DNA from 4 places in the Glutamicibacter sp. FR1 genome. Region 3 is predicted to be linked to each of the others. Evidence: riboswitches for the same ligand, from Rfam matches in the RefSeq annotation. Region 3 holds a riboswitch; each other region holds the start of a gene.

What was found. A riboswitch is a leader RNA that binds a small molecule or an ion and turns the genes downstream of it on or off. The one in region 3 is predicted to bind thiamine pyrophosphate.
Region 1: linked by a shared signal. The riboswitch ahead of thiO (glycine oxidase ThiO) and the one ahead of thiM (hydroxyethylthiazole kinase) in region 3 are both predicted to bind thiamine pyrophosphate.
Region 2: linked by a shared signal. The riboswitch ahead of ACLQ8T_RS12630 (ECF transporter S component) and the one ahead of thiM (hydroxyethylthiazole kinase) in region 3 are both predicted to bind thiamine pyrophosphate.
Region 4: linked by a shared signal. The riboswitch ahead of thiC (phosphomethylpyrimidine synthase ThiC) and the one ahead of thiM (hydroxyethylthiazole kinase) in region 3 are both predicted to bind thiamine pyrophosphate.

The regions. Positions count from the first base shown of each region.
Region 1 is NZ_CP178602.1:2,318,155-2,323,873, forward strand. It holds gene thiS (sulfur carrier protein ThiS) at 1-239, opposite strand, end outside; gene thiO (glycine oxidase ThiO) at 236-1,363, opposite strand; TPP riboswitch at 1,361-1,466, opposite strand; gene ACLQ8T_RS11140 (GNAT family N-acetyltransferase) at 1,546-2,505, shown strand; gene ACLQ8T_RS11145 (mechanosensitive ion channel) at 2,588-3,808, opposite strand; gene ACLQ8T_RS11150 (OsmC family protein) at 4,097-4,534, opposite strand; gene ACLQ8T_RS11155 (GNAT family N-acetyltransferase) at 4,539-5,099, opposite strand; gene ACLQ8T_RS11160 (alpha/beta fold hydrolase) at 5,122-5,719, opposite strand, start outside.
Region 2 is NZ_CP178602.1:2,622,787-2,628,505, reverse strand. It holds gene ACLQ8T_RS12655 (Na+/H+ antiporter subunit D) at 1-629, shown strand, start outside; gene ACLQ8T_RS12650 (Na+/H+ antiporter subunit E) at 638-1,267, shown strand; gene ACLQ8T_RS12645 (monovalent cation/H+ antiporter complex subunit F) at 1,270-1,536, shown strand; gene mnhG (monovalent cation/H(+) antiporter subunit G) at 1,536-1,937, shown strand; gene ACLQ8T_RS12635 (DUF4235 domain-containing protein) at 1,998-2,249, opposite strand; TPP riboswitch at 2,325-2,445, shown strand; gene ACLQ8T_RS12630 (ECF transporter S component) at 2,508-3,116, shown strand; gene ACLQ8T_RS12625 (ATP-binding cassette domain-containing protein) at 3,113-5,440, shown strand; gene ACLQ8T_RS12620 (aminodeoxychorismate lyase) at 5,437-5,719, opposite strand, start outside.
Region 3 is NZ_CP178602.1:46,626-52,344, forward strand. It holds gene ACLQ8T_RS00250 (uracil-xanthine permease family protein) at 1-640, opposite strand, end outside; gene thiD (bifunctional hydroxymethylpyrimidine kinase/phosphomethylpyrimidine kinase) at 667-2,091, opposite strand; gene thiE (thiamine phosphate synthase) at 2,088-2,729, opposite strand; gene thiM (hydroxyethylthiazole kinase) at 2,722-3,516, opposite strand; TPP riboswitch at 3,506-3,600, opposite strand; gene ACLQ8T_RS00270 (GntR family transcriptional regulator) at 3,635-4,003, opposite strand; gene ACLQ8T_RS00275 (hypothetical protein) at 4,000-5,529, opposite strand; gene ACLQ8T_RS00280 (aldehyde dehydrogenase family protein) at 5,619-5,719, shown strand, end outside.
Region 4 is NZ_CP178602.1:2,469,395-2,475,113, reverse strand. It holds gene ACLQ8T_RS11960 (cystathionine gamma-synthase) at 1-114, shown strand, start outside; gene ACLQ8T_RS11955 (hypothetical protein) at 202-618, opposite strand; gene ACLQ8T_RS11950 (DEAD/DEAH box helicase) at 927-2,819, shown strand; gene thiC (phosphomethylpyrimidine synthase ThiC) at 2,908-4,650, opposite strand; TPP riboswitch at 4,647-4,754, opposite strand; tRNA gene ACLQ8T_RS11940 (tRNA-Thr) at 5,031-5,102, opposite strand; tRNA gene ACLQ8T_RS11935 (tRNA-Thr) at 5,633-5,704, shown strand.

The DNA of each region.
Region 1 (5,719 bases), 1.1 Mb from region 3:
CCCTGGGCTGCGGTAACGAGTTCGATGCTGTGCCCTTCGGCCAGCGTGTAGCTGTTCCAGGCGCTGCGCGGGATGACAGCGCCATTGACCGCGGCGGCTATTCCAAGCTTGCTGCCGTCCACGGCCGCCGAGTTGCTATCCAGATCCTTGCCGATCTGCATGCTGATGAATTCGCGAAGGGTGATTCCTTCGTCCAGGTTCAGTTCCCGGGAATTGAACTTGATGCCAATGCTTTTCATGGGTGATGCTCCGTTCGGTCGGTGGTCTGGGTCGCTGTGGCGAAGCGGTGTGGATTCACAGCCTGATGCAAGGGGTGCGTTCCATTTCCGTGAATAAGATCAGCGGTAAGTGTTGCGCCCAGCGGAGCCAGCAGCACTCCGTGCCGGGAGTATCCGGTGCTAAGCACCAGGCCCGGGTCAATGCGCCCCAGCAGCGGACGGTCATCAGGTGTGGCGGGACGGGCCCGGGCAGTTGCCTCGTTCAACGTGCAGTCGCTGATGCCGGGGATGAGCTTTCGTGCATTGTCCAGCAGTAGGTGCATGGCTCCGATGTTCACTGCAGGCTGGCGGTCTTCCCGGACGCTGGCTCCAAGAACGAGGCTGCCGTCCTTTCTCGGCACGAGATACACCGGCTCCCGGTGCACAATGCCGCGGATGGTCCGGGTGATCAATGGCGGACCAGCTGGCCCCTGGATCCGGAGAATATCTCCGTAGACGGGGCGCACCGGCACCCGGTCCAGGCCGTCAATGGTGCCCAGCCCGTTGGCCACGATGGTTTGATCCGCTTCGAGGATCTTGCCCGATGCGGTGCGTACCGCGGTGGTTCGGCTTCCGTCGCTCACCAGCGCCTGCGCCCGCTCCTCGATCAGGCGGCCACGCAGGTGATCAAGCAGGATTTTGACGACTGACCGTGGGTCGACTTGGTGGTCATCTTGGCATAGGACTGCGCCTGCTATATTCGCGGCCAAGGCTGGTTCGAGTTTGCGGGCTTGGCTGGGCAAGAGCTTTTCCGCTGACAGGCCGAGGGAAGCTTGCAGTTCGGCCAGCTCATGCAGGGCTTCGCGGTCAGCCGGTTCGGCCGCGACGACGAGGGTTGAGTTCTGCAGGTAGTCCGGGCGTTGCCCGGTCATGGATTCGATGCGCTCAATGAACTTTGGATAGGCGGCATTCGAGGCGGCAAGCAGCTCGTGAAGCGGGCCATGGCCCCAGACCGTTTCAGCTGCCGGGGCCAGCATTCCGGCCGCCGCGTAGCTTGCACCTTGGCCTGGTGCTGGATCGATGAGGGTGGCAGTATGTCCCCGCGATTCCAGTTCGAACGCGACGGACAGGCCGATGATTCCGGCGCCAACAATATTCACATGCACGAGGGCACGCATCCTTCCTACGGCGGCATGACCCGCATCAGGTGTAGCGGTCGGCTCGGTGCCCTCTCAGCCTGGTCGATTACAGGCTCCCGCGGAGTACTGCGATTATAGGCATGATCCAGCTCATAAAGTCGAACTGGAGCAACCGCAGCTCCGTCATCTTCTGTGATGTACTAGTTGACATGGCATCTCATGACTTCCCCCGCGTGCTTCCCCAGGGATCTGCGTTGTCCAACACGATCATTTCGTTGGAGCAGGAGCTCTTGGAAACCAACCAGCGCCATAGCCGCAGGCAATTGGAACGGTACTTGCATCCGCAGTTCTCCGAAGTGGGTGCCAGCGGCCGTGTCTACGATCGCGAGTCGATCATTGCCCAGCTGGACCAGGAGCCGGAAGTGGATTCTGGATCTCGGGAAGTCGGGAGCCCCGTGGCGATCCAGGTTGCCGATCAAGCGGTGCTTCTGCGCTGGAGGTTGCCCTCGGCATCCGCCAGCGAGCGCAGTTCGCTGTGGATCCATGAGCAGGATCGCTGGCAGCTGTTCTTCCATCAGGGCACGCCCGCTGCGCGGCAGCTTTCTTTTGCAGAACCCAGCAAGGCCGCACCTGTCGACGACGATTTCTCAGTTCGCAGGCTGCGCCAATCGGATGCCGAAGCCGTTTTCGAAGCCTTTTCCTCCAATGCCGATATGGAACGCCAAGGAGATGCCGACACTCCGGAAAAAGCCGCATCGTACGTGCGTTCCCTGATGGAGGCCGGCGAACGGCAGCAGGCTTTCGCCATCGCCTATCGAGACCGGCTGGTCGGTTTGGTCTGCGGTACTGTCGATCCAGACAATCAGAATGCATGGGTTTGGTATTGGATGAACCAGGACTACCGCGGGAGGTCTCTGGCCACTCGCGCAGTGGCAACTTTGGTGAACCACCTGTTTGGCGAGCTAGGTCTGTACCGTTTGGAATTAGGACTTCGGGCGAATAATCCTGGATCGAAGCGTGTAGCCGAAAGCAACGGGTTCCTGCGCGAGGGTGTCGAGCGCGGTAAGTTCCTGGTTGATGGAGAACGCATTGACGTGTACGCCTACGCGCGGTTGCGGACTGATCAGGTCCCGGATGTAGTGCCGTTGCCGTGGAGCACGCAGCCGTAGCTTGGCGGGCAACAAAAAAGTCGCGGAATCCGGTTTCGGGTTCCGCGACTTTTTATCTGTCCCTCAGGTTTAGTGATATTGGCTAGATGCCTGGAGTTGATGCCGGTGGCGTCGAATCCGGGCCGTCGGTATCCTGATTGGCCTCGATCTTTTTCAGTGTGCGAGCCGCAGCATCGCGGCCACCAAGTCCAAAGGCCAGAGCCGCAGCCAAAGCCGCGCCAATGACGATTGCTCCGAAGGCCATATTGATGATCGAGTCGGCGATACCCATGTACTTCAAGCCCATTGCTACGAACAACGCAATTGCCGTGTAGCGGATGATCTTTGAAGCGGTTGTGTCGCCCAAGAAGCGGCCAATGACGTTGGCGATGACGAAACCTGCGGCGATAATTGCTGCGCCGAAGAGAATCTTGCCGCCCAAGGCCAGAATTTCATTGAGGATGTTGGTAATCGCCGGGAAGTTCAGCATCTGGGCTGCCATCACGCCGAAGAACAGCACGATGGCAATCTTGACGATGCCAGCGATGATTCCCGAAGCGCTCTTTCCTTCGGGAACTACGCCCCATTGGGCAACAACAGAGTCGGCGCCTACCCCGTGAAGGGTTGATTCAAGCAGCTGGCCTACGAACTTGGCAATCAGAATACCGACTGCCAACAGCACCAAGGCCATGATGACCTGAGGAATCGCAGTGAAGACCAACTGCAGCATCTGCTGGGCAGGGTCCGAAATTGCCGCGATACCCAAGACCTGCAGTGCCGAAATGGCAACGACGAGCAGGATCAAGGCGAAGACGATGTTGGCAATGATGTCAACGATCTTCGCTTGGGATTCTCGGGACTGTACTTCGTCTACCGGTTCATTGCGTGGGGTAAGTTTGCGGACCAGCCCGCTGAAGTCGACAGTTCCCAAACCGGTCTTCAGCAGCTGGCGAACGATATTCGCGATCACGTAGCCGATGAAGAAGATGAAGCCCGCACCAATGAGGTTGGGGATGAAAGCCATGACGCCGCCGAGCAGGCCCTGCACCGGCGATAGCACTTCAGATAGCGCGAATACTTGCAGGATTGCCACGAGGCCGAATAGCCAGACGATCAAACCCGCGACCTTGCCCAGAGATTGGCCTATTTGCTCTCCGTCGTTGCCCTGCTTCTGCAGGAACTTCACCCTGGTCACCAATTTGGCGGCAGCCCACCGAACGATGCGCGCTAGAAGCCACGTAATGATGAGGATGATTAGCGCGATGCCAACCTTTTGTAGCATCGACGCCCAGTCGATATTGCCTAAAACGTTCTCAGACTGCATTGCTGCTCCTTCAACGTAGGGACAATCTGACCCTACGATGAAGGTTCTCTCCTGACTAGGGCAAAGACCCGTACTGCCAGCTTGAATCGATGGACTTTCGTACCCCGAATTGCGGATGCATGATTCATTCACGCTGGATTCAACGTTTTTCGAACAATCAAGCCATAATCACAACTGATTCACGCAATGTTGGGAAATTCGTGTCGCGCTCAAATCCGTGAATTGCCTTGCAGGCTGTTGCGGAGTCAGCCATTGGCCATTATCAATCTGGGATTCGCACGAAATGCATCAGGCCTGGTTGATGACTTCGCTCTGCACTGAGGCACCTAGCTCAACTGTGCGGGAAACCGTGCAGTACTTGTCATGGGATAGCTTGACGATGCGTTCAACCATGCCGGCCGCTTTGCGCCCCTCCTCGGTATCGGGGAACTTCAAATCAAAGCCAAGGCGGATGTCTTCCATTCGGCTAGCCGAGTCCTCGGAGACCTTGTAGCCGCTCGCCTTGACTTCGAAGTTCTCAGGTTCGCTTCTGCGGGTAGTCGCCACATCAACATCGATCGCTGAGCACCCGGCAATGGCGGCCAGCAGAAGCTCCACCGGCGTCAGCAGCCCTTCGCCTTGGCCGAATTCCAGGCTGGCGCCGGATTCCAGGCTGGTGGCCTGGTACTTGCGTGATTCAACGCGTTTGATGCTGACTTCCCGGATTTCACGGCTATTTTCACTCATGGAACTATGGTGCCACGATTCGGGGCAAAGATTCTGTGTGGCGCAACGTGATCCGTTCCGGCACCAGTTCTGGACCACCGTCGACTGCCAAGAAGCCGCAGTCGCTAAAGAATGAAATGGCAGGCTGGCGCTGGCTATCCAGATGCACACTGATGCCAGGAGTGTGCGCGACGATTTCGTCCAGCAGGATACGGCCCACACCATTGTGGCGATCGCTGTGCCGCACCCAGAGCAGCTCAATGCGTGTATCGCTCCAGGCTGCGAAGCCCGTGATGCGCTGGCCTTGCTGGGCGATTCTGACGGTCACCGACTGGCTATAGATTGCTTCCAGGGCGGTTGCCACTGCATCAATGTCTGCAGCAGAGAGGAAGTCCCCCCGGCGTTCCACCGAACTGCGCCAGATATCCAATAGGTCAGGCACTTCATCAATGCTCGCCAACTCGCGCAGCACGAGAGCTTCATCCATGCCAAGTTCCTTCTTGCTCAGGCAAAACCGTAGTTGCTGCTTCGAAATGTAGCCGGATGCCGGCATTTCCTCAAGTCGCAATCGAGCGTTGCGCGTCATCGGGTTGGACCTTGCTTCCGGTTCAAGATTGTTCCTGCAAGCCGCCGGTACGTTGCGCCCAGTCCCGCAATTCGTCCAAGACCCGTTCGTGCTGCTCGAGGTGCACGTTATGGCCCGCTTGTTCAAGCACGCGGAGCTTCATCAGGGGATACCGGTGGACGAGCCGCTCGGGATCCAGGTATCCGGTGACATGGTCCTGCTTCCCGCACACGATCGTGACCGGAATATCCAGCTGGCTTTCGCGCTCGACGGGCAGCGGGTCAAGGAAGTACCGCCGTGACAGCTTGGCCATGGCGCGCAAGTTCGCGCAGTCCAACCCGGGCAGCACCCACTGCGCGAACTTCCGCCATGCTTCAGGTGTTTGAACCACTGCTACGTCAGAGAATAATTGCGCATGGCGTGGATCAAGCTCAGCCAGAAGCAATGGGTCTGCTACTGACACCTGCCGCTCCGGCACGGTACGCCGAGTCCCATCAGGAAAGACCACTGGCGCCAGGAGGAAAAGCCCTTGAGCTTGGACAGGAAACCTGTCGGCCATCTCTTGGCATAGCAAAGCGCCAAGTGAATTGCCCAGCAGCGCAAATTTTCCCTCGCCCGCGGTTTGCCGGATCATCGCTTCC
Region 2 (5,719 bases), 830 kb from region 3:
CCATCTCCGCGACCATCTACTATGTCGGCCACCACATCATTGTGCAGACCTCGCTGTTCATGGTGGCGGGCCTGATCGAACGCCGTGCCGGCAGCTCGAATGTCACCCGGCTCGGCTCGCTGGCCAAGCTGTCCCCGGCGCTCTCCCTGCTCTTCTTCATCCCGGCCATCAACCTGGGCGGCATCCCGCCATTCTCCGGGTTCCTGGGCAAGTTCGGGCTGCTGCATGCTGCCGCGCAGGATGCCGACCCGCTGACCTGGGTCGTGATCGGCGCCGGGTTGCTGACCAGCTTGCTGACCCTGCTGGCGATCATCCGCGTGTGGGCCCGCGTGTTCTGGCGCCGTGCCGCCGATGCCGAGGTGCCAAACCAGGAGCTGGTGGCCGAAGCGATGCAGGTCGCCGGCGAGACGCTGGCCGGCGGCGCGCAGAACCCACGCCTGGGCTTGAAGCTGGCCAAGCAGTTGGAAGCCGACTCCTTGCCCTGGGGCATGCGCTATGCCACTGGTTCGCTGGTGCTGGCGGGCATCGGCCTGACCGTCTTCGCCGGGCCCATCTTCGAATTCTGCGAGCGGGTGGCAGCTGAGCTAATCGCCCGCGAACCTTATATCAGCTCGATCTTGCCATTCTGATTGGAGGGATGATGCCGAACAAGAACTTTGAACCGCGCGACCAGCGCATCGACGATGCGCTGGATACCTCCGGCGTGCGCCACCGTGCGACACTCAAGCAGGAATGGCCGCTCTTGCTGCTGCTGCTCTTCGTCTGGGGCGCCCTCTGGCAGGACTTCTCGCTGGCGAACATGATCTTCGGGGCGGTCATTGCCCTGGTGATCGTGAACCTGTTCCCGCTGCCGCCGGTAGTCCTTTCGGGCCGGATCAACCTCTGGTACTGCGTGAAGCTGTTCATCTGGTTCCTCGGACAGGTTGTCGCGGCCAGCGTCCACGTGGCCTGGCTGGCGGTGGCACGCGGAAAGAGCACCCGCAGCGCGATCATCGCCGTCCCGCTGCGCACCGGCTCGGACCTGATCGTGATGACCGTGGGCCACATGCTCACGCTGATCCCCGGATCCTTCGTGATCGACGTGGACCGCAGCTCCTCGACCCTGTACCTGCACTACATCAACATCCAGTCTCAGGAGGATGTGGAGAAGGCACGGGCAGCTATCCGGGACATCGAACGCCGGCTGATCATGGCCATCGGCAGCCGTGACGAGTACGAGGCGATCAAGAGCGAATGCGGACCGGACGTCGTCGCGAGGAAGGGATAAACATGCTGGATATCGTCATCTGGATCTGCGGCATCATGCTCGGGCTGGGCGCCATCGCCTGCCTGATCCGGGTTGCCAAGGGGCCATCAATCCTTGACCGGGTGCTTGCCCTGGACGTGATGCTGCTGATCATCTCCGCCGCCCTGTGCCTGGAGATGGTGCTGCACGAGCACACCGACTACATGCTGTTCGTGGTTGCCGCGTGCATGCTCGGCTTCATCGGCTCTGTGACCGTCTCGCGCTTCGTCTCGGATCAGAGGAATGCCTAATGGAACTCTTCCTCGATATCCTCGTCGCCATCCTGCTGATCCTCGGCTGCCTGATGTCCTTGATCGCAGGCATCGGCTTGCTGACCTTCCCGGACATGCTCACCCGCATGCATGCGGCCACCAAGCCGCAGGTGCTCGGCTTCCTGCTGATCTTCGCCGGGTTGGCCATCTACCTGCGCAGCTGGGCGGTCATCCCGGTCCTCGCGTTGGCTTGGGGCATGCAGCTGCTGACAGCGCCGGTTTCCGCCCACATGATCGGCCGTTCCGGCTACCGCACCAAGCACGCGGCCAAGGAAACCCTGTTCTCCGATGAGCTCAGCCTTGTGGTCAACAGGGTCAATGGCGCACCGCCCACCGGAGCAACACCGATGTCCAAGGCCGAAGCGCCAGAGGACAAGTAATGCGAAAAGAGCGGGAGCAGTTCAGCCGAACTGCTCCCGCTCTCGGCTTGCCGCCGAAGCCTATTTGGTGAACTTGGCAACAACCTTGTTGGCGCTGCGGTCGGCCACGGTCTGCATGATCGCTGCCACCAGGGCCGAGACGATCGCGAAGCCCAATGCGCGGCGGAAGGACGCTTCAGCCGCTTCCTCGGTGCCCTTGCGTGGCGCCTTGCTGCCGGTTGCCTTCAACCAAATGAAATCAACCAGCTTGCCACCGAGCATGCCCGCGCCAACGGTGATGCCGGTAGTGACAAGTTTCTGCACTTTATCCATTTTTTCCTCGCGATCAAGCTCGTGACACATCGTTCCTCTGCCCAGCATACCTGCGGTATGGTGGGGGAGCAGTAATTATTCCGACAGGGGAGCGTCAGACTTCTACGAAGTCGCAGGACGCTGAGAGTGCGATGGATCGCAGACCCTCGAACCTGCCCCGGCTAGTACCGGCGAAGGAAGTCGAGCATCTCGGATGCGGATAGGCGCAGCATGCCCTCATTCCGTGCATCCCCCCTCCTTTCCACAGGAGGACCAACAATGAACGAAACAATTTCGAAGCATCGTACCGGCTGGCGTGTCGTCGATATCGTCGTGGCATCGGTGATCGCCGTGGCTTCAGGAGTCATTTTCTGGGCATGGAGTGCCGGCTACGGCCTGTTTTCGCTGGCCTTCGCGGCTTTCCCTCCAGCCACCGCGCTGCTCACCGGCATGTGGCTGTTCCCCGCGGTGCTCGGCGCATTGATTATCCGCAAGCCCGGCGCCGCGATCTACTGCGAGATGCTGGCCGCCGTGGTTGAAGCGCTGCTCGGCTCGCACTACGGGTTGACCGTGCTGATCTCCGGCCTGGTCCAGGGCCTGGGCGCGGAGCTGGTCTTCGCGGCATTCCGCTACCGCAAGTGGAACCTGGGCGTGGCACTTCTGGCAGGCCTGTCCTCCGGCCTGTTCGCCGGCATTACCGAGGCATACATCCTGGCCTACTACGTCGAGTACACCGCCGGGATGAAGATCTTCCACGTGATCGCCACCGGTGTTTCCGGTCTGGTCATCGCCGGGTTGCTGTCCTGGCTGGCCACGCGCGGACTGGCGAAGACCGGTGCCCTGAGCGCACTGGCGAGCCGGCGTGCACACCTGGAAACCGCAAAATGAGTTCAGTTGCCAATTCCGATGCCGCCTCGCTGACCCAGCGCGGAGCGTCAATCACCGCAACTGGTTTCGGCTGGCAGCACTCGGAGCGGCAGGAACCTGCCATCTCGGGGCTGGATCTGCAGATCCACGCCGGTGAAAAGGTGCTGCTGCTCGGTCCATCCGGTGCCGGCAAGTCGACGTTGCTGCATGCAATGGCCGGGCTGCTGGAAGCCGATGAGGATCAGCAGCTTGCCGGACAGCTGCTGATTGATGGCAACGATGCGTTCCGCCGGAGCCACCCGGTGGGCTTGATGCAGCAGGACCCGGAAACCCAGGTCGTGCAAAGCAGGGTCGCCGATGATGTGGCCTTCGGAGCGGAGAACCTCGGGATGGATCCGGGCGTGATCCGCCAGCGGATCCCCGAAGTGCTGGACGCGGTCGGATTGGGCGCGCTGTCCTTCGACCACCGCACCCAGCAGCTCTCCGGCGGGCAGAAGCAGCGCTTGGCCCTGGCTGGCATCCTGGCCATGGAACCCGGCCTCATGCTGCTCGATGAACCGACCGCCAACGTGGACCCGCAGAGCATCGGGCCGTTGCGCGATGCGGTGCTGAACGCCGCGAAGCTATCCGGTGCCACGCTGGTTGTGGTCGAGCATCGGCTCGAAGCTTGGGCAGAGCATATGGACCGGGTTATCGTGCTGGAACCGGGCGGGGGAGTCGCGCACGACCTGGATCCGCGTCAGCTGTACACCGAAGAACCCGTGCGCCAGGAGCTGGCTGCCGCCGGGCTATGGGTTCCCGGATATGTTCCGCAGGTGGCACCGGCCGAGAACCTTGCCGGAGCTATGCTGCTGGAAGCGCGGCAGCTGGTCTGCGCCCGCACGGCTACCGCGCCGCATACCCAGGCGGTGGATATGGAAGTGCAGGCGGGCACCGCCACGGTGATTCTCGGCGAGAACGGCGCCGGCAAATCGACGCTGGCCCTGGCCTTGGGCGGTTTGCTGGCCCCGGCCAGCGGTGAGCTGACGGCCACCGCGCAACTGGCCGACGGCCTGGGCAATTCCCCGTTTGCTTGGAAAGCCGGTGCACTGATCGGGCGGATCGGCTCGGTCTTCCAGGAGCCCGAACACCAGTTCGTGACGCAGAGCGTCCGCGAAGAGCTGGCTTTCGCACCCAGCCGTGCGCAGGCGAGCAGCGCCAACGCGCCGAAGTACGACCCGGCCCAGGTCCAGGCGCGCGTCGATGCGTTGCTTGAACGCTTGGGGTTGGCGCATTTGGCTGAGGCGAATCCGTTCACGCTCTCCGGCGGAGAGAAGCGCCGGCTGTCCGTGGCCACCGTTTTGGCAGCCGCGCCAGAGGTGCTGATCCTCGACGAGCCGACATTCGGGCAGGATGCGAACACCTGGCGGGAGCTGGCCGGGTTACTGGTCGAAGAGCTGCAGCAGGGCACTGCGATCATTGCAGTCACCCACGATGAGCATTTTGCCTCGGTGCTCCAGGCCAATCAGCTGGTGCTCGCTTCCGGCACCCCGGATGCTGATGCCCCGCGCCAAGGGCCGGTGCTCGATGCGCCGGTAGGGCACAGCTGGCTGGCGAAGATCAATCCGCTGGCCAAGCTGGGTGCGGTGGCCGCGGCAACGCTGCCGCTGATCACCACCTTGGATTGGGTCTCGGCACTGGTGATTATCCTGGCGACCGTGGTGTTCTTCCCGCTGGCCGGGCTGAGCCTGCTGAAATTCCTCAAGCGTGCGTGGCCGTTGCTGCTTGCCGGGATCTTCGCGGCCTGGGGCATTGCCCTGGTGGGCCAGGACAGCGGCATGGTGTACGCGCAATTCGGCGCCTTCAGCATCACCGAGGGATCGGTAGCCGGCGGCATAGCCACCGGACTGCGCGCCTTCGCACTGGCCATCCCGTGCATCTTGCTGCTGGCCACCACGAACCCCAGCGATTTGGGCGGGGCGCTGTCCCAGCAGCTGAAGGTCCCGCACCGGTTTGTGCTCGGGGCGCTGGCAGGCATGCGATTGCTTGGGCTGATGGTGGAAGAATTCACCACGCTCACCCTGGCCCGGCGTGCTCGCGGTGTCGGAAACTTCGGCACCGTGGGCCAGCGCATCAGGGCAACCCTCGGCCAGGTGCTGGCGTTGCTGGTGCAGGCGATACGCCGCGCCGGACGGCTGGCAACCACGATGGAGGCCAAGGGGTTCGGCACGGCCAAGCGCACCTGGATTCGCACGGCCACCTTCACCTGGCGTGATGGCATGGTGCTGGCAACCGGAATCCTGCTTGGCACGGCCGCCATGGCTGCGGCCGTGCTGGCAGGGACCTACAACCTGGTGTGGTCCTAGCGGATTGCGTCGCTCAGGGCGCTGAGCTCCTCATGGAGCTCGGCGTCCAGCCGCAACGGCTTGGCATCGATGGTGCGCACCGGGGTGAGCAGGCGGATCGATGACACCAGCCACACGCCGTCGGCCTGGTACAGGTCCTCAGGGCGAAGCGGGCCATAGCCCAGCTCCCAGCCGTCCTGCGCCGCCGCATCGAAGATCGCGCTTTGCGTGGTGCCTGGCAGAATGCCGGTTTCCAGCATCGGGGTGAGCAGTCGCTTGGTCTCGTCATCGCGCTGGGCA
Region 3 (5,719 bases):
ATGCGGCGTCGCCCACCTTGGAGAAGTCCACCTGGCCCTGGGCCAGCGCCACCAGGTAGCCGCAGACCAAGCCGACAAGGATCGAGAGCCGGCCCAGCAGGCCCTTGAAGGCCACCGTGGCCACCACGGTGAAGATCACCGTGAGGAAGGTGGTCAGCGGGAAGTCCTTCATCGGGGCCAGGGTGGCGCTAGCCAGGTTCAAGCCGATCAGCGCAACGATGGTGCCCATGACCACCGGCGGCATCAGCGCGTGGATCCAGCCGGTGCCGGTCTTCTGCACGATCAGCCCGACGACGAACAGCAGCACGCCGGTCATCACGATGCCGCCCAGGGCGCCGGACATGCTGTGCGACCCGGTGGTCGCGACCACCGGGGCGATCAGGGCAAAGGAGGAACCCAGGTAGCTGGGCACCTTGTTCCTGGTCATCAGCAGGAAGATGATGGTGGCTAAGCCGGTGAACAGCAAGGTGGTGGTCACCGGGAATCCGGTCAGCGTCGGAACCAGTATGGTGGCGCCGAACATCGCCAGGATGTGCTGGGCGCCGATGGAAACGGTCTGCGGCCAATGCAGCCGCTCATCCGGGGCAACTACCTCGCCTTCGGTGATGGTCTTGCCGTTGCCGTGGATGCTCCAACTCATGATTCCTCTTCCCGGCCCTGCGGGTTTCAGGCCGTAGAGAATTCTACTTGGTTCTCGTGGGCCTGCGCGAAGAACGCCAGCTCGTGCTCGCTGGAACGCAGGAACGCCTGGCGCATTTTCTCGCGCAGCGCCGGGTCGGCCAGCGTCCACGCGGTGCGCACCATCTCGATCGCCTGGGCGGTGGCCTCGTCGAATTCCGGGGAAGAATAGGTCTCCAGCCAGTCGCCGTAGGGGTGCCCGGCATGGTTGGCCGCCGCCAGCCGCTTGCCGATGTCCTGGTAGAGCCAGTAGCACGGCAGGATTGCGGCGATCAGCTCCGCATAGCTCCCGGTGCAGGAGGACAGGTGGTTCACGTAGTTCAGTGTGGTCGCCGAAGGGTTCGCCAGCCCTTCCACTAGGTGGCTGCGGTGCAGCTGCAGCTCGCCCTCGAGGATCTGACCGGCGCCCTTGGCCCAGAAGCGCTGCGCATCCAGGTCCGGGGCCAGCGCGCTGGCCTGCGCCAGCACCTGGGCGTAGCGCTGCAGGTACAGGGCGTCCTGGGCCAGGTAGTACTCGAACTTCTCGCGTTCCAGGCTGCCGTCGGCCAGCTGCATGATGAACGCCAGCTCGTCGATGCCCGCACGCAGGCCCGCGATGTCCTCCCACCAGCCGGCCATCGGATCAGCGCCGGCGAAGAACCCGGCGAAGTGGTTGACCGGGCCGTGCCCGCTGCCCACCTGCAGCTGGTCGGCCGCCGCAATTGCCGCTGACAGATACGCCTTGGACTGCTCCAACGCGGCGGTCCAGTCTCCGGTGGCAGCGAAGCGGGTGGCCAGGGCGCTGGAGAGGGTGCAGCCGGTGCCGTGGGTGTTCTTGGTGGCATGGCGCGCACCGTGCAGCTCGCAGCGCACCCTGTCCGCTGCTACCAGCGCGTCGGGGCAGACCGCCCCGGCCAGATGCCCGCCCTTGGCCAGCACCAGGGCATCGTGCTTGGCCGCCAGGCGCTGGGCCTGGCGCAGCACCTCGTCCCATGATGCGGCTACCGGCTCGCGCAGCAGGCTGGCCAGTTCCAGCAGGTTCGGGGTGATCACCGTGGCCCGGTCCAGCAGCGAATCGAGCGCCGCTTCGCCATCGAGCAGGCGGTCTCCGCTGGTGGCCACCATGACCGGGTCCAGGACTACCGGAGCATCCACGGTTTCCAGCCAGCCGGTGACTGCGCGGATCACCTCGGCGTTGGCGAGCATCCCGATCTTGATTGCATCGATGCGGATATCCGCGCTGATGGCTTCAAGCTGGGCGAGGACGAAATCGCCGCTGATCGCCTGCACTCCGGACACCCCATGGGTGTTCTGCGCGGTCAAGGCGGTGATCACGCACATTCCGTAGCCGCCGTTGGCGGCAATGGCCTTCAGATCCGCCTGGATTCCGGCGCCACCGGAAGGATCGGATCCTGCGATGGACAAGATGTTCATTTGGCGGCCTCCCATGCCGAAACGAGCTGCGCGCTGGCCTGCTGCGGATCCTCTGCATTGCAGATGGCGCGGACCACTGCCATGCCCGCTCCGCCGCCGGCACGGATGGCCGCCGCGTCCTCGTGGGTAATGGCACCGATTGCCACGCAGGGCAGTGAGGCCAGCGTCGTGGCACGCGCAAAGCCGTCGAGGCCCAGGGGAGTGGGATGGTCCTTCTTCGTCGGGGTGGCGCGGACGGCCCCCACACCGAGATAGTCGATGACCGCGGCGTCCTTGTTCGCCTGGGCCAGTTGCTCATCGCTGGAAGCGCTCAGTCCGATGATACCTTCGCCGATGATCTGCCGGGCCAACTGCACCGGCACATCCTTTTGCCCGATATGGATGCCGTTCACGGCTGCGCCGGCAGCCCGCGCCGCGAGGTAGACATCGATGCGGTCATTGATCAGCAACTGGGCCTTGCCCTCGGTGAGCTTGGCGGCCGCGCAGGCCAGCTCGAAGAATTCCCGGGCGGTTTCATCCTTGGCGCGCAGCTGGATCCACTGGATTCCTCCGGCGACGGCGCCTTCGATCACTTCCAGGGTGCTGCGCGGGGTGCAGCTGGCAGTATTGGCTACCAGGTAGGCTCCGTAATTATGCATGGTTCAGTTCCTCGTGCTTCAAAGTCTTAAGTTCTTCTGGATCGGTTGCGGACAGCGCATCAATGAATGCGACGGCGAAGCTGCCCGGACCTGTGCTGTTCTCCAGGGCCTTTTCAGCGGCCAGCCCGTAGAAGCCGTGGGCCGCGATGGCGGCCTCGAACGGGTCATCGTGGACCGCAATCATGCCGGCGCAGAACGCGCCCAACGCGCAACCGCCGCCGGTGATCCGCGTCAAGCCGATTCCGTTGGTGTGCACCAGGACCGTCCGCGTGGCATCGATGATGGCATCGGACTGGCCGGAAATGGCCACCACGCAGTCATGCCGCTCGGCCAGCTCGCGTCCAGCCGCCAAGGCGGCAGAGACGTCATCCAAGGCATCGACACCGCGTGAAGCCGATTGCCGTCCGGCCAGGGCCAGGATTTCCGAGGCGTTGCCGCGAATCAGGGCCGGGCGTTGCCGGGCAATGCGCCGCGCGAAATCCGTGCGCACCGGCAGGGCGCCGACCGCCACCGGATCAAGGATCCATGGGGTGCCTGCTGCGCTCGCCGATTGCACGGCTTCTTCCATGGCGGCCAGCTGCTCGGTGCTCGGAGTTCCCAGATTCACCAAGACGGCGGAAGCCGCCTTTGCGAAGGGGCCGGCCTCTCCGGGCAGATCCGTCATGGCCGGGGACGCGCCGGATGCCAGCAGGGCATTGGCGGTGAAATTTGCTACGACGGTGTTGGTCAGGCAGAAAACCAAAGGTGATTGTTGCCGGTATTCTTGGGCAACTGCATGCAAAGCCATGCGACATCCCTCCGCTAGCGTGAACTAGATCAGGTTCAACGGGTCTCATCTCAGTCGGTTGTTCCGACACCCCGTGTCACTGCCATAGAGCGTACGCACAAGCGGTTCCAAGGACAAGTTACTTACGCTCGCGCCGCGCCACCAAGGCCTTGAGCGTGGCCGCATCGACCTGCTGGGCCGCCGCCAGCGCCCAGAGGTGATCCACCGCGGCCAGCAGGTCTTCGCTGGCATCCACCGGCCGAAGCCGTTCGTTGACCACTGTGCCGGCTCGCCGCCGAGAGGTGATCAGACCTTCGGCTTCCAGTTCCTTGTAGGCGCGCGCTACCGTTCCGGCAGCAACACCGAGGTCGGTGGCCAGTGCGCGCACGGTGGGTAGCTTGCTGCCTGCGGGCAATTCTCCCAGGGTGATCAGCGAGGCGATCTGCAAGCGGATCTGCTCGTAGGGTGCAGTGGCCGCCGCGAGGTCGACACTGATTTGCGTGCTCATGATGCTGCTGTCGGCTGCTGTGCACGCACCATCGCGGTACCAGGACGCTCCAGAAAAATCACCGCTGGGACAACGAAGACCAGAAGTGCAAACAGCCCCAGGCCTGCTGGGAAGCCGTAGCCAATCAGCAGCATGGCAAGCACAGCGCTGGTGGCAACGCGCATCGACCGCAGCTCCAGAACCCGCCGATACCAGATTTCTTCAGCTGGCGAGACGGCCCAGGGAATAGTCGCCCGGCGGCAGGACCAGATGAAGCCCATATGCGCCGCCGCAAGCAGCAGCAACAGCCCGATGACTAGTCCCCGGTTCGGAGGAGCGAACCCCCAAAGCGTCTCCAGCGGTGGATCCAATAGCAGGAAAGCGCAGATGGCAACCAGCAAGCCAGCGGCGATGTAGGACCACAAGGGCAGGGGTGCATGATGCTTTGGTGCTGCACTCGCCTGCCGAGCCACCTTGCTGGCGTAGCCCAGATACAGCGTATTGAGCATGATGTAGAGCAATGCCGCACCGGCAAAGAGCACCAGGATCCACGTAGTTCGTTCATTGGTCGGCATCCGGAATTCCTCATCCACGGGTAGGAATGACCAGCCGATGGCAACGGCGAGCAATGCAAGGGTAGCCGTGGTGTATTGCAATGCGAAGAGCTGATCTCGCAATCGCGAGAAGGCGGTCCGTTCCCTGATGGTGGAGTGAGCCGAGAATGTGGTGCGCGGGCCCCAGAAGAACAGCGTAAGAGCCACCGCAAGGGCGCCATAGTTCAATAACTCGTACGGTCCACCGGTTGAATAGCCTTGCGAGTAATTGGCCACCGATACGCAAAATGCCAGCAGCACGATACCGGTATTGCGCAGCAACCGGTTGAGCCATACCGTGCGCAAGGCCTGGTTGTCTTCGGCGGTGATGCCGGCCAAGGGGCGCCGGTTCAGGATCACTGCTGCAATCACTCCGGCGGCCACGACGATACCTGCCAGAGCCACGATGAAGACCGGGAGCATTTGGTTTCCGGGCAGCAGGCCATCGGTTGGGCCCGCAGAGGTGTAGGAGTAGCTGCCATCAGAATCGAACATAGTGGTTTCCGACTCCGGGATGCCAACGCTCCCTTCGACGCGGGAGGCCGGCCACAGCAATCCCACCGCGGCCAGAAGCAACAGCGCGACGAAAATCCCCAGGGACCTCGGGAACGGCGTCGCCAGGGTGCGCGCCTCAAGTGAGGCGGTGCGCACCGGCTGGAGTTCCTTGGGCCAGGTGAACAAGCCAATGAGGTAAACGAGAAGAATCCAGATTCCCGGCGAGAGAGCTGCAGCGAAAACCGAACTCGAATCGGTCCCGTTCATAGGAATGCGCCACGTCTCAGGCAGATCCCACGAAGTCGAAGCGAAGAATGCGATCAATGCGCACCAGAATGAGTGCGACTGGGCGCGGACGATGGCCGGTGCCTCACGCCGATGCGCCACGGAGCGCAACCACAGGTAAATGACTGCGCCAACGAAAGCGATGGATATGGCGCTCGCCGGGATCTGGCTCATGGCCATTAATGTATCAACTATTTGATACATATTGAATCCCTTCGTGAATTAATCAGTGAATATCCGCCTCGTTGCCGTACGCTCAAAACATGGGTCTGTTTACTTCCACGCCGTTGCCCGAACCGGTCGGCGATTCCGCACCTCCGGTGGACGAGCATCCATCACGCATCGCAACAGTTCTGAGCCATTT
Region 4 (5,719 bases), 980 kb from region 3:
TCGGTGAAGGGCACCGAGCTGGCAGTTCCAGTGAACCTGCTGCGCCTGTCGGTCGGCATCGAAGACCCTGCAGATCTGATTGAAGACCTGGAGAAGGCCTTCACCAACCTGTAAGCCGTAAACGCAAAGGACCTGGGTTCTGCTGCCGCCAAGGGCAGCAGAACCTAGGTCCTTCGTGCATTGAACCGGGTTCCGGTCCGGCTACCGGCGGCGCTTGGCCGGCTTGGGATCGACGATCTTGAAGTACCTGTTGCTTGCCGGCAACCACATCAGCACCACGCTGAACATGATGATGGCGGCCAGCAGCGAATAGCGTCCGAAGCGCAGCAGCAGCGGCAGTGCGGCAATCAGCCCCAGCCAGGACAGCTTGGCGCGCGCTGCCCGGTCGCCGGTGAACAGCCGGTATCCCAGCACGCCGCAGGCGATGCCCGCTGCGGCGAAAAAGACCATCAGCGCAATGCTGCCGAAATCCAGTGTGGAATCCCGGCTCTGCTCATAGGCCAGGAAGCCGCCAAAGCCGAGAAAAAGCACTCCGGCCAGGAACCAGAGCATTTGGGCGACGAACAGTCCGCCGGGGGTGGGCTCATTGGGACGCCTTGGAAAAAGAGGTTTCTTCACGTGCTTAACCCTACGTGCTCTGTCGCGGTGCCCGATCTCACACGGCTTCGACACTGACAACTCAGTGCCGTTCAAGCTAGCATTAAGTGTTCGCGAACATCAGGGTATCCCTCTCGCATCCAGCCCAATTTTTGAGGTTGGAGCCTTCTCGTGTTGTATTTTCCGCAAAGTGTGTGCGGGTCTTTATGTCATAGGGGAGCGCTTGATGAGCGTGACTTGTATCTGACTGTGCAGCCTATACGTCGTTTCTTTGGGGACGGCCAAGGCCTATCCCCAAACGAATGAGGTAATTCTTCGTGTCTTCTGACATGCCCGTAAACACCAACGACAACCAGACCCCGGAAGAGCCAACCGTGCTCTTCTCCGAGCTTGGCCTGGATGCCCGCGTGCTTGCATCGCTTGCCGACCTTGGCTACGAGAAGCCATCGCCAATCCAGGCAGCGACCATTCCACTGCTCCTCGAAGGCCGCGACGTTGTCGGCCTGGCCCAGACCGGTACCGGCAAGACTGCTGCTTTCGCACTGCCTGCCCTGTCCCGCATGGCCGAACTGGCTGACACCAACGGCCCAGCCAAGACCCCGCAGATCCTGGTCCTGGCTCCAACCCGCGAGCTGGCCCTCCAGGTCGCCGAGGCCTTCACCTCCTACGCCAAGTACCTGCCGAACTTCACCGTTCTGCCCGTGTACGGCGGCTCCCCATACGGCCCGCAGCTCAACGGCCTGCGCCGTGGCGCACAGGTCGTCGTGGGCACCCCCGGCCGCGTGATCGACCACATCAACAAGGGTTCCCTCGACCTGTCGAACCTGCAGTACGTGGTGCTGGACGAGGCCGACGAAATGCTGCGCATGGGCTTCGCCGAAGAGGTCGACAAGATCCTGGAAGCGACTCCGGAAGAGAAGCAGGTTGCCCTGTTCTCGGCCACCATGCCGCGCACCATCCGCCGCATCGCTTCGGAATACCTGCGCAACCCGCAGGAAGTCGCCGTGAAGTCCAAGCAGTCCACCGGCACCAACATCACCCAGCGCTTCCTGCAGGTCATGGGCGCCCACAAGCTGGACGCCATGACCCGCATCCTCGAATCCGAGGAATTCGACGGCGTGATCACCTTCGTGCGCACCAAGATGGCTACCGAAGACCTGGCCGACAAGCTCAAGGCCCGCGGCTTCACCGCTGCCGCCATCAACGGCGACATCCCGCAGCAGCAGCGCGAGCGCACCGTGGAGAACCTGCGCTCGGGCAAGATCGACATCCTGGTGGCTACCGACGTGGCAGCCCGCGGCCTGGACGTCGAGCGCATTTCGCACGTGATCAACTTCGACATCCCGCATGACACCGAGTCCTACGTGCACCGCATCGGCCGCACCGGCCGTGCCGGCCGCAAGGGCGACGCAATCCTGTTCATGACCCCGCGCGAGAAGTACCTGCTGCGTGCCATCGAGAAGGCGACCCGCCAGCCGGTGACCCAGATGCAGCTGCCGTCGCTGGATTCGGTCAACGACCGCCGCATCCAGAAGTTCACCGACCGCATCGACAAGACCATCAGCGGCCAGGACCTGACTACTTTCCGCGAGATCGTGGAGAAGTTCGCTGCCGAGCACGAGGACCTGGACCACCTGGAAATCGCGGCTGCACTGGCTTTGATGGCCCAGGGCGGACGCCCGCTGCTGATGACCGAGCCGGTCATCTCGCCTGCGAAGAAGGCCCGCATGGATCGCCCGGAGCGTGGCGAACGCGGTGAGCGCGGTCCACGTGCCCGCAAGACCGCTGCCGAGGGCAACGCCATGTACCGTCTGGCAGTTGGCCGCCGCAACCGCGTTCAGCCAGGCTCGATCGTTGGCGCACTGGCCAACGAGGGCGGCTTCGATTCTTCGGAAATCGGCGGCATCGACATCCGATCGGACCACACCCTGGTGGAGCTGCCAGCAGAGCTGAGCAAGGACCAGTGGCGTGCACTTTCCAAGACCCGCATCGGCGGCGAAGCCATCGATCTCCAGCTCGACAATGGCCGCAGCCCGCGCCGTGATGACGATGGCGACCGCGGAGGTTTCCGTGGTAGCCGTGGCGGCTACGGTGGTGGACGTGGCGGCCGTGGTGGATTCGGTGGCGGACGCAATGGCGGCCGTGGCGGATTCGGTGGCGGACGCGGCGGCAAGGACCGCTACAGCGATTCGAACCGCAGCGGTGGACGTCGCGACTACTAAGCCTGCAGCTACAGCTGAGTAGCACTGGATAACGCCCTTGGGGCAAGCCGAAAGCTTGCTCCAAGGGCGTTATCGCATGCCGGGCTAATTATTCGGCAGGGGTCCCGATCGGAATCTCATCCCCGAGATAGACCGTGCCGCCGCTTTCCAGGAACTGCCGGCTCTTCTGCGCCATCCCGGCCAAGGCCGCTTGTGCCTCGGCCGAGCCGTATTCGTCGCGGATGTCCTGGGAAATGCGCATGGAGCAGAATTTCGGCCCGCACATGGAACAGAAGTGGGCGGTCTTCGCCGGCTCGGCCGGCAGAGTCTCGTCATGGAATTCCTGCGCGGTGACCGGGTCTAGGGACAACGCGAACTGGTCATTCCAGCGGAATTCGAAACGAGCCTTGCTCAGCGCATCATCACGGGCCGTGGCACCCGGATGCCCCTTGGCCAGATCTGCTGCGTGAGCCGCGATCTTGTAGGTGATCACGCCGGTCTTCACGTCATCCCGGTTGGGCAGCCCCAGATGCTCCTTGGGCGTGACATAGCAGAGCATTGCGGTACCGTAGCGGGCGATCTCCGTGGCACCGATGGCGCTGGTGATGTGGTCGTAGCCCGGCGCGATGTCGGTGACCAGCGGGCCCAAGGTGTAGAACGGGGCCCCGTCGCACAATTCCTGCTGGCGCTCCACATTCTCGCGCACCAGATGGAACGGGATATGCCCCGGTCCCTCGACCATCACCTGCACGTCGTAGTGCCAGGCGCGCTTGGTCAACTCGGCCAGCGTATCCAGCTCGGCGAACTGCGCTGCGTCGTTTGCGTCCGCAATGGAGCCCGGGCGCAGCCCGTCGCCCAGCGAGAAGGCGACGTCGTACTGCGCGAATATCTCGCACAGCTCATCGAAGTGGGTGTAGAGGAAATTCTCCTGGTGGTGCGCCAGGCACCATCCGGCCATGATGGACCCGCCGCGTGAAACCATGCCGGTAACCCGGTTGGCGGTCAGTGGGATGTAGCGCAGCAGCACGCCAGCGTGGATGGTCATGTAGTCCACGCCCTGCTCGCACTGCTCGATGACAGTGTCGCGGAAGATCTCCCAGGTCAGCTTGTTGGCTTCGCCATTGACCTTCTCCAGCGCCTGGTAGATCGGCACGGTGCCGATGGGCACGGGGGAGTTGCGGATGATCCATTCTCGGGTGGTGTGGATGTCATCTCCGGTGGACAGGTCCATTACCGTGTCGGCGCCCCATTTGGCGGCCCACTGGAGCTTGGAGACCTCTTCTGCGATGGAGCTGGTCACCGCCGAGTTGCCGATATTCGCATTGATCTTGACCAGGAACGCCTTGCCGATGATCATCGGCTCGGATTCCGGGTGGTTGATGTTCGCCGGGATGATGGCTCGTCCGGCCGCGAGCTCGCTGCGCACCAGTTCTACATCGCATTCCTCGCGCAGCGCCACATAGCGCATTTCCGGGGTGATGATCCCGGCACGTGCATAGTGCATCTGCGTTACGCGCGCTCCGCCAACGGCCCGCAGCGGAGGGGCTGAACGTCCAGCCCATTCCGCGCTGGCCGTGCCGCGGCGGACCGCCGAGCGCCCGTCGTCGTGCAGATTGCGCTCGCGGCCTGCGTAAGTCTCCACATCCCCGCGCTCCAGGATCCATTGCTCGCGGAAGGGCGGCAAGCCCTGGGTCGGTTCGCTTCCCGGTCCGCTGGTCCGATACACCGACAGCGGCTCGTTGGGCTTTCCATTGGGAGAGTCTGCCAGATGGATCTGCGTGACGGGAACAGAAATTCCCGCAGATTCGCGGTAGGCAAGGGTGTGGGCAGGGTGCTGTTCAAATTGTTCCACTGGGGAAACTCACTTCCTTCGCCGGCATGACCCGGACAGGTTCAACGGTCGCGGACGGCGATAGCCCGATCTCAGCCCTTGCCAGGGCACCCGTGTGGTCGCGAACAACTTAGCACGCTTGGGAGGAAGAAACGCAAATCCAGTGGTCAGAAGGGTGACAGCAATTCAGGATGCGGGCACTGGCCCGGCGGCAGGAGCTAGCTTGTACAAGCGATCAGCCTCTTGCAGCGCGAATCGGGAATCTGGGGAAGACGGCGTGGCAGAAGACTGGCGAAGCAGCGCGAGCGAAGGCTGAGGCGAAGGCCGCGCGATGGGGCACTAAGAGCGGCAGATAAACGAAAAGAGAAGCAATCTGGAATCAGATTGCTTCTCTCATTGCGAGCCCCCTGCCGGAATCGATCCGGCGACCTCGTTCTTACCAAGAACGCGCTCTACCACTGAGCTAAGGGGGCAACAGGTAAATACTTTACACAGGTTTTCGAGGTTTGCAAAATCTCCCGGGGATTTGTTGCTGACGTCACAATATTCCTAATCAAGACGGAAATAGGAGTCGGGTTGCCTAGGTGAATTCCGTGCGCGTGAGAGCTTGCTTCATGCCTCCTGGATTACTTTCGCGGCGCGTTGTGGCGACTCCGCGCACCGGATGCCAGATGCCCTTCCAGGTAATCCATAATCCCAGGGTCGAGGGACTGGGGGAGTTGAGCCTCCTATGTTTTGCGCGGGAGATCTGTGGTTCTGCCACGAGGGAAAGTGTCTCGGGATTTTATCCTGCGCGTCTGGTCGAATCCGCGATTGACCACAAGGGACACCTCAGTGAGCATCGTCACCCGAGCACCTTTTGTCCCAGTCTTCGTCCTTGAAGATCTAGGGTGAGTGGCTAATCTCAATTTGACTAGTGGTTTTATGGAAATTTCGGGGTGTTTTCCAGGTCGGTTTGCCGATTTTTCTTTGCCGGGAAATGCGTGTAGAGTATTTACTCGTTGCCCCCTTAGCTCAGTGGTAGAGCGCGTTCTTGGTAAGAACGAGGTCGCCGGATCGATTCCGGCAGGGGGCTCTGAGTGAGAAGCTT